DNA from 3 places in the Halobacillus litoralis genome. Region 1 is predicted to be linked to each of the others. Evidence: predicted binding sites of a transcription regulator. Region 1 holds the regulator's gene; each other region holds the start of a gene.
The links. The regulator LexA, encoded in region 1, represses DNA repair genes until DNA is damaged. The targets are predictions, from matches to a motif close to CGAACATATGTTCG.

Region 1 (3,286 bases):
CAGGTATATGTACCATGTATTATCCTATAATGAAATTCATTTCGAAACAAGCTTTGTGCAAAATTTCGCACAGCCTCAAACCTAATTTCCCCCTTATTCAGGGAATTAAACAAGAAAAAATCCGCATTCGAAAATTATCGAATACGGACGATTTGGCCTTAATTCTTTTTTTCGTTCTTTTGCATTTGACGAAGCTTCTCTGGAGTTACGTCATTCCCTTTCGGATCAATGACGGTCACACCTTTCAGCTGATTCTTGAAGGATGCGCGCGCATTTTTCAAATATTCATGGCGCAGCTTCTGTTGTTCCGCTTTCTCTTCCTTCGAAAGCTCTTCCTGCTTAGATTTATTAGCTAGCTCATTTATACGATTAATTTTTTCTTTTGATAACATAGATCCTTCTCCTTTAATCATAGTCTGGATCGTAAAACATGAAAAAGACAAGAAATCCAAAGATCCTTGTCCACACATCCTATATTACCGTGATTCTTCCTCTTTTTCAAGCGATAGGTACTCTTTGTATCTGCGATGCACCGTAGCTTTTGATACATCATATCCCAACCCTCTCAAAGTCGCTGCGATATCTTTGAATGTCAAGTCATTTTTCCTTAATCGAACAACCTCTTCAATAGGAAAGTCGATTCTCTCACGACCGGGTGCCTGATCACGGTTGGATAAGTTGGCGGATGGATCATAGCCGCCCTCTACCGCTTTTCTCATCCCCCGCCGTATTTTCATATTATGTATTTTCCTTTGGTATTCTTCTACGATGCCAACAATCTGTAATACCATCGAATCTGATTCCGATAACTGTAATTCTCCATGGTTGGAAAGGGAGTACACCTTGACCTTCAAACGGTTCAATTGATGAAACAAAGCGATCTTCGTATTTCCTCGGCCTAATCGTGTTTCATCTTGGATTAATAAGGCTTCCGCACGCCCTGAAGAAAAGCATTCCAGCATGCGGAAAATCCCTTCACGTTCAATATCGTAACCACTCGCTTGTTCTTCAATGCACTCCACAACTTCGAAGCCGTGATGATCCGCCATGGATGTCAACTCAGCTTTCTGCCGCTTTAAAGAAGTCACTTGAGCTTCTTTTTCCGTACTTACCCTGCAATATAAAATTACTCTCACTTGGATGTTCCTCTCTCTTTCTCTATTAAACAGCTGTGACCATAGAATAATAGAGAATGATAAAACTAACAATAAAAAGAATGATGTAGGTGTAATCCAGCTTAGATAATTTATTAAACATTGATAACCCCTCCGCTTTCCTAGAACGAACGTTCTTAAGAACCTGTGTTCGCGTTTGTTAATTCTCATTATATACGAACACAGGTTCTTGTCAATGGTTTTTTTCGAACGCGTGTTTGTATTTTTGAAATATAAGTGGTACAATGTGGTTACTATAATCCTATGTACGAGGTGCTAATCTATGAGTAAACTTTCAAAGCGGCAGCAGGAAATACTAGATTTTATTAAAGAACAGGTTCTAGCAAAAGGATATCCACCATCCGTAAGGGAGATCGGTCAATCCGTTGGTCTTGCTTCAAGTTCGACTGTGCATGGTCACTTGTCCAGATTGGAGAAAAAAGGATATATTAGACGCGATCCGACCAAACCTCGTGCCATTGAAGTAATTGAATTAGAAGAAGATCACAGCATCCCGAGAAGTGAAGCTTCTTACGCTCCAGTAATCGGTAAAGTCACGGCGGGGTCACCGATTACAGCTGTTGAAAACATTGAAGAATATGTCCCTCTACCCGATTCACTTGCAGGGTCGGATGACAACACCTTCGTACTAATTGTACAAGGTGAAAGTATGATCGAGGCAGGAATTCTTGACGGGGATATGGTCATCGTCAGACAACAACAGACCGCTCAGAACGGCGACATCGTTGTTGCAATGACGGAAGACGAAGAAGCCACTGTGAAGCGGTTCTTCAAAGAAAGAAATCATGTTCGCTTGCAGCCTGAGAACGCAACGATGGAACCCATTCTATTACAGGATGTATCCATTCTTGGGAAAGTCGTAGGTCTTTACAGGACCGTACACTAAAAGAAAGAGGCGAGGTTTAGTTAAACCTCGCCTCTTTCTTTACTTATGTCATACTCCATAACTTTTACGGATAGATGTTAAAGGAAGTACAGACAATATATGATCTTTTATAATCGTTCCCACCTGTTTTCGCTCATAGAAGTAAGCAATGATCTGTTCATCCTGAATGTCGACCACTCTCACCACTCTTTGTGATATGACGCCTTCGCGATTGATATAGATCCACGCCAACTTAATCTTCTCCAGTTTCATAAGCTGGAAGTACGCTTCCATTGGTAACCCTCTATAACTGGAGCGTTTGTTCTTATTTTTGTTACATGTAACTCCCCATCGAAAGTATAGAAATACATAAAAAACCCTTGAAGCTAAAAGCTTCAAGGGTTTTATACTTTAATACGTCTGCAAATATTGTTCGCGTTCCCACGGATGAACCTGGGTGCGGAACATATCCCATTCGATTTCTTTCGCTTCAATGAAGTGTTCAAATAGGTGTTCCCCTAGGGCTTCTACCATAATCGGATCCTGATGCAGCTCTTCCAGTGCATCATACAATGTAGCAGGCAGGTCTTTCACCCCGTGAGCTTCCCGCTCTTTCTTATCCATCACGTAAATGTTTCGATCGACAGGAGCAGGTGCTTCCAGTTTATTTTCCACACCATCAAGTCCAGCAGCAAGAAGTACAGCCATCGCCATGTATGGGTTCGCTGATGGATCCACACTGCGTACTTCGATTCTTGTGCTCAATCCACGGGATGTAGGAACACGTACGAGCGGACTACGGTTTTGACCGGACCATGCTACATAACACGGTGCTTCATACCCTGGCACAAGACGTTTGTAGGAATTGACGGTAGGGTTCGTCACGGCTGTGAAGTTCGTTGCATGCTTGATAATGCCTGCTGTGAACTGATAAGCCACCTCAGACAATTGTTCCTTCCCTTTCTCATCAAAGAACGCATTGCCCTTTTCATTGAAAAGAGACATGTTCGCGTGCATACCAGATCCGTTTACACCGAACAATGGTTTAGGCATGAATGTTGCATGCAAACCATGTTGACGTGCAATGGTTTTAACGACGAGTTTGAATGTTTGGATATCATCACAATGCTTGATTGCATCCGCATATTTGAAGTCAATTTCGTGCTGGCCTGGAGCTACTTCATGGTGAGAGGCCTCAATTTCAAAGCCCATTTCCTCAAGCTCTAGGACGATATCCCGGCGGCAG
Region 2 (3,286 bases), 520 kb from region 1:
AAATTTACAATGACGCGTTAAAGTATAATGGTATGTAATTTTTATTTGAAGTCTTTTGGAAAAAGTCCCACTAGAAAAAGAATTATGAATAATAAGACGCTCGTAATCTTTGTCATATAGGAGGAAAAGATCTGGCAATCATGCTACAATGTAGAAAAGTGAATGATCATTCAGTATGGAGGAAGTGTTATGAAAACATTGAAGGATACTATTATACAGTTCACATTGCCGACCCCGTATGCGGTGGGGGATGTTCATGTTTATCTAGTAAAAGGTGACCGGCTCTCCCTTATCGATGCAGGTGTGAAGACAGAAGAGTGCTGGAAAGTCTTGGTCGAACAGTTAAAGGAAGCGGGATACGAACCGGAAGATATCGAACAGGTGATTTTGACTCATCACCATCCCGATCATATGGGGCTTATCGAACGACTGCCAAACGTGAGAACCATCGCCGGCCACCCCATATTGAAGCCTTGGCTTGAGCGGGAAGAAGCATACTTTTCTCATTATGAGGAATTTTTCAAAGGCATGTACAAGGAATCTGGAGTTCCTGAGCGCTTTTTCCCATTGTTAAAGGGATTGAGGAAGACATTGAAATGGACGTCAGAAGGAAAGCTCACGCATGAGTTGACCGAAGGCGATCGGTTACCAGGTCATGAAGAATGGGTCACGATTGAAACTCCCGGCCATGCCCAAAGCCATTTGTCCTTTTATAGAGAAGGCGACGGGGCTTTGATTGGTGGAGATCATCTACTTTCCCATATTTCTTCAAACCCTTTACTTGAGCCACCTCACAATAAAGGAGAGGCACGGCCAAGGCCATTGCTTGATTATCGCGATTCTATGGAAAAGTTGTTACAGTGGGAGATTGGTATGGTCTATCCAGGGCACGGGAAAATTTTCGATCAAGCGCACGACCTGATTCTAGAACGATTGAAGAAGCAGGAACAGAGGGCGGAAAAGGTGCTTCGGATGTTTAGCGAGGGGCCATTACGTGCATATGACGTATGCAAGCGTCTCTTTCCGAAACACATCGAAAATCAATTCGGTTTGACGATGTCAGAAACAATCGGACAACTGGACTACTTAGAAAGCGTGGAGAAACTTAAGGTTTCTTACGTAGACGGAGAAAAATTCTATCAAGCAAATAGGTGATCGAATGAATGAACGAGTAAAAGGAAAAAAAGTGCTGATTACTGGGGCCTCGAGTGGAATTGGCGAATTTCTCGCGATTCACGTTGCACAGCAAGGCGGGACTCCGATCCTTGTTGCACGGACCGCACACAAATTAGAAATTATCGCAGAGAAGATTGAAGAAGCCTTTGGTGTTAATAGTCCCTGGTACCCTGCAGATTTATCCAATGATGCCGAGTGGAAAGATACGATTGATCGGATTTGTTATGAACATGGATCCATTGATGGGCTGATTAACAATGCAGGGATCGCCGTGTTTGATCCAGTGGCCGAATCGAATTGGCAGGATATCGAGCGTATGCTTTCTGTTAACGTGAAGTCGTTGTTTCGTGCCACACATCAGCTGTTGCCTCATTTGGTGCAGCATGGAGAAGGACACATCATCAATATAGCGTCGCAGGCAGGCAAAATCGCCACACCGAAATCAGCGGTTTATGCAGCGACTAAGCACGCGGTCATAGGGTTCACAAATGCGTTAAGGATGGAAGTAGAGCCTTTAGGCATCTATGTCACTTCCGTCAACCTCGGACCTGTGAGAACGAATTTCTTTCAACAGGCGGACCCGAGCGGGAAGTATGAGAAGTCTGTCGATAAGATCATGCTTGACCCGAACCACGTAGCAAGGACTGTCGTCGACCATTTATTTACGAAACAGCGGGAGATCAATATGCCTTCCTGGATGGATTCCGGAAGCAAAGTCTACTCTCTCGCACCAGTCGCAATGGAAAAACTCATGCAAAAACAATTCAACAAAAAATGATTCAAAACAAACCTCTTTCCTCATAAGGAAGAGGTTTTTGTATGGGATCCAGTGGAAAAATATGTATGACCTGGTACACCAATATTTGTAAGGACCTGGTCAAACAGGAAAGGGTAGAAGGAATTGGTACTTGCAAATGCGAACATATATTCGCATAATGAGGATATACTAGGTAAAGGAGGTGGAGGCGGCATGGGACATCCGAGCATTGATTATGGAAGGTACCCGGACAGGGGAATTTTGTGTGTGGATATGAAGAGTTTCTATGCAAGCTGCGCGGCCATTGACCGGGGACTCGATCCGCTCACGGTTCCGCTTGCTGTCGTGGCGGATACGAACCGGAAAGGTAGTGTCGTACTGGCTGCGACTCCGGCGATGAAAAAGAAATACGGCATCCGTACAGGAAGCCGTCTGTTCGAAATTCCTTCCGCGCCGGAAATCGTCATCGTCTCCGCACAAATGAGGAAGTACTTAGAAGTGTCCACTCAAGTGACGAACCTTTTTCATAAATTCGTTCCAAAAGAAAAGATCCATACGTACAGCGTCGACGAAAGCTTTTTAGAAGTAGGGGACAACAAAGGAAAATTCGGCGTCCCGGAGGAGACGGCTCAAATGATCGTGGATGAATTAAAAGAAACGTTCCATTTGGATGCTGCAATCGGCATTGGTCCGAACATGCTGCTTTCCAAACTCTGTCTTGATCTTGAAGCAAAAAAGAAAGGCATCGCTCGCTGGACGTATGATGACTTTCAAGAGAAGTTGTGGTCGGTCGCTCCTCTGTCAGAAATGTGGGGGATTGGACCACGACTTGAGCACCGTCTGAATCGTATGGGCATCTGGTCTGTTGGTCAACTGGCAAAATTCCCACTCGATCGCCTCGAGAAAACGTTCGGTGTGATGGGAAACCAGCTTTACTACCACGCGAATGGCATCGACTTGTCCGATCCCGGTGCTCCCATCATTCACGGTCAGGTAAGCTATGGAAAAAGTCAGATTCTCCTTCGTGATTACCAAGATCCGGAAGAGGTGAAGTACGTCATTCTCGAAATGTGTGAGGAAGTCGCCCGTCGTGCCCGGAAAAAAGGCCACGCAGGGAGAACGATTTCCCTTGGGATCGGTTATAGCAAAAGTGAAGGTGCGGGTGGCTTTCACCGGTCGGTATCCATTGAGCATCCGACGAGCATTACCATGGACATCTATCACGCCTGCCTCACCCTGTTCCACCGCTTTTATAACGGCGGAGTCGTCCGCCGCATTTCCGTTACCCTCGGAAACATTACGGAAGATGCGAATGTTCAACTCGACTTGTTTGATGACGGGCGCGATAAAAAA
Region 3 (3,286 bases), 1.6 Mb from region 1:
CGACTATCAAACCTTTTCTCTATTATGCAGCGCTCGCGGAAGGGTACTCCCCTGTCACGATGAAAGAGACGCAGCCTGTTGAGATTGAAGTAGAAGGTAAAACCGACCCTTATATTCCATCCAACTTCAACGACCAATATGCAGAAGAACCAATTTCCATGGCTCAAGCGCTTGCCGTTTCCGATAATATTTATGCCGTGAAAACCCACATGGATATCGGACCAGAAAAACTAGGAAAAACGATGAAGACATTCGGTGTTGAGGGAACATTCAAGCCACACCCTGCGCTTGCCTTAGGATACTCCTCCATCTCCCTTTTTGATATGGTCAGTGCCTATGGAAAAATGGTGAAAGGAACGGAATCCATTGAAGGTCATACGATCGCTAAAATTACGGACCGGCACGGGAATGTTCTTTATGAATACAAACCAACTTACAATAAAGACGATGCTGTCGATCGAGTACGGGCGTTCACTGTCACCCACATGATGACAGGAATGTTCGATCCTGTCTTAGATGCCGATTATGCATCTGTCACAGGCACTCCAATCAAAGGGAAGCTGACACGCATGTATGGAGGGAAATCTGGAACCACCGACAACGACAGCTGGATGATCGGCTTCAGCCCTCAATACGTCTCCGGTGTATGGGTCGGTTATGATGAAGGCAGTAAGCCGCTCGAAGACTTCAACGACCATCGATATGCCAAAGCCATCTGGGCGGATACGATGGAGAAAATACATGAGAATGAGCCTACAGCAGCCTTCATTCCACCACCAGGGGTGAAAGGAGTCTACATCGATCCTGAAACCGGCTATGTCGCTGGCCCCAACTGTCCGCAGGAACGGTTAGTGTACATGGAAGAGTCCGATATTCCTAAGGAAGTATGTGGCGGAGACGAAAGTAAAGATGTGGATGATGAATTCAAAGATGATCCATGGTTTAAAGATGTGGTGGACTGGTTCTTTTAAGCGTTCTGGTTCGCTTTGACTCCTTTGGCGCGAAAGGTCATCCTCCCAACGGATGACCTTTCGCTTTTTTTCTTTAAAAAACAATGACTCCACGTTCATCACAAAATAAAAAAAGACAGAGAAAACGACCGGGGAACCGGTCGCTTTCTCTGTCCTAGTAAACATGTATAACCCATGTGTTACTTAATATATTACCCTTATCGCTGATTCGTCAAGATTGGGCGTCTGAATTCTTACACTTTTTTCATGAACATTTTGTGAACAAATCGTGAACACCTTACAAAATAGCGAGGTCAGCGATATCATCTAGAGAGATGCGGACCTTCTCTTTCGTCTGGCCATCAACCCCTACTACTGCGTGGTTGTTACGGTTTACATTGGTCACCTTCATCCTTATATCTTCATACTCGAAACCATTGTGCACTCTAACCTGGACAGTAAGATTGTCCGTTAGTGCCCGCTGCAAAAGAAAGTCAATTTCGACAGCTTTCTGTTCATCCATGATGCCTTTTTCTACACGCTGATCTTCTTTCCAAAGTTTTTTTACCATCTCTACATGCTCCGGCAGCATGAGCGATGTCCACTTGATCGTCCCGCGATCACGATTCCGGTTATCCATCATTGGCTCCCTCCAACACGAACGTTTGTTCTTATTCTACCATAAAAGAAGGAATCGTAAACTGGAATTTTCATACTTAGCCACACAGTCCTATGTCCCATGTGTCTCTTTTTTAAAATTGGAAAAGGAAATTACTCGTCCTAATCCATCTCTTTGTTTCCTGCGTTCGCCTTTTTCTGATACCCGAACACGAATATGCAACTCACATAGATCACGAAAGCACCTGAAATAAACCATAACCCTGATGTTAAATACTCATGATCTGCATAAAAAGACCATTTAAACAGGAAGTGAAGGATTCCCGAGATCAATCCCACAAGAGCAATCACAAAGTGAAACACAACATCATCTTCTAAAATCCTTTTCAAAAAATCCACTCCTTTCTTTCACCATAAGATCTAATGAGAAAGAGGGAAATCCTACAGATTCCCCTCTCTACGTATCGATGCTATGACCTTACAGTTATGATTTATTGTACACCTAGAGAATCTTTGAGTTCCTGCGCCGTGTTCTCCCATAATTCTGGTTTAAAGTCACGCAAATAACCGCCGAGCAGCTTCTTCGACTTCTCATCAAGATGATCGACCACAAAGCGCCCTTTCAAGGATTTATCCATATGATTCACGTGTTCAGGCATCAATTTGTATCCGCGCTTGATAGACCTGTCTACGACAATCTCACTGGCCGCTACACCGTGGTAACACGGTTTTCCTTCCTGATGATCGACCGTCACCCAAGCGATCCAATATTTCAGTCCGTTTTTAACGACTTCACGATCGGTAATGAATTTGATGCGTTTTTCTACTTTACTACGCGCATGAAGAGCTCCCATATCAACATAGGCTTCGTCTTCATTAGGGTCCACAATAACCGGGGTCATATTCTCCAAACTGATGGAACCGACACCATATCCTCCATGTCCATCCGTTGAATCATCTTTAATAATTGTGAATTGGTTCTTTTTTTTATCGCTGTTTTCACCATTGTTTTTAAATTGATCAAACTCTTTCATAAAGCGATCCTCCTCTTCAATCGTCCTCTTATTTTGTCCCATTTTAACATACAAAACAGTTCTTGTTAGAACAGACGCTTCATGAATTATTGGTCAAACGTTTGTTTAATGCGCTCGTATTCCTTTTTCAGCATGGAAAACACCACCGTATCCTGAAATCTCTCTCCATCAAAATCTGTTTCCCTTAATACCCCCTCTTCGCGGAAGCTAAATTTATTCAAGAGCTTTCGTGATCCGTCATTTTCAGCCCTCGCAACCTTATCTTTTCCATTTCAAAGACAGGAATATGATTCATATCGACTTTCTCCTATATCCATGGTCATCCCGAGATTCATCAGCTCTCTTCTGTTCAGACACAAACTCAAAATCCGCTTCCTTGAGATAATCAGCTTTTCCACCACGTGTTTCTTTTCTACGGAAAATTTTCTTGAACCATGTATTCTGCTCTACAGGTACGCCGACACGACGCTGCTGCACTTCCTTGATTCCCTGTACAATCAACTGCATGGCTACAATCATTGCCATGAAACATAGGAGCGTAGGGATGATGAGCCACCAGCGCCCTGTCATCAACGAATCTTTGGCTGCTCCGATCATCCCGGACCATTCATAGGTGGTACTTGTTGGCGGGTCCGCCACAAAATCATAGCTTACTTTCGTCCCGCCAAAATAAATATCAAATAC

Region 2: a site for LexA is predicted at 2,094-2,107, ahead of LC065_RS12240 (Y-family DNA polymerase). Genes of this name have one in related genera too.
Region 3: a site for LexA is predicted at 1,609-1,622, ahead of LC065_RS06830 (YolD-like family protein). Genes of this name have one in related genera too.

What each region holds. Positions count from the first base shown of each region.
Region 1 covers NZ_CP129016.1:2,946,655-2,949,940, forward strand. The annotation lists gene LC065_RS15100 (DUF896 domain-containing protein) at 159-392, opposite strand; gene LC065_RS15105 (YneB family resolvase-like protein) at 477-1,136, opposite strand; gene lexA (transcriptional repressor LexA) at 1,438-2,061, shown strand; gene LC065_RS15115 (hypothetical protein) at 2,110-2,334, opposite strand; gene glnA (type I glutamate--ammonia ligase) at 2,452-3,286, opposite strand, start outside.
Region 2 covers NZ_CP129016.1:2,421,689-2,424,974, forward strand. The annotation lists gene LC065_RS12230 (MBL fold metallo-hydrolase) at 190-1,155, shown strand; gene LC065_RS12235 (SDR family NAD(P)-dependent oxidoreductase) at 1,160-1,954, shown strand; gene LC065_RS12240 (Y-family DNA polymerase) at 2,147-3,286, shown strand, end outside.
Region 3 covers NZ_CP129016.1:1,335,954-1,339,239, reverse strand. The annotation lists gene LC065_RS06835 (transglycosylase domain-containing protein) at 1-971, shown strand, start outside; gene LC065_RS06830 (YolD-like family protein) at 1,249-1,593, opposite strand; gene LC065_RS06825 (hypothetical protein) at 1,731-1,958, opposite strand; gene LC065_RS06820 (YwhD family protein) at 2,060-2,602, opposite strand; gene LC065_RS06815 (ABC transporter permease) at 2,894-3,286, opposite strand, start outside.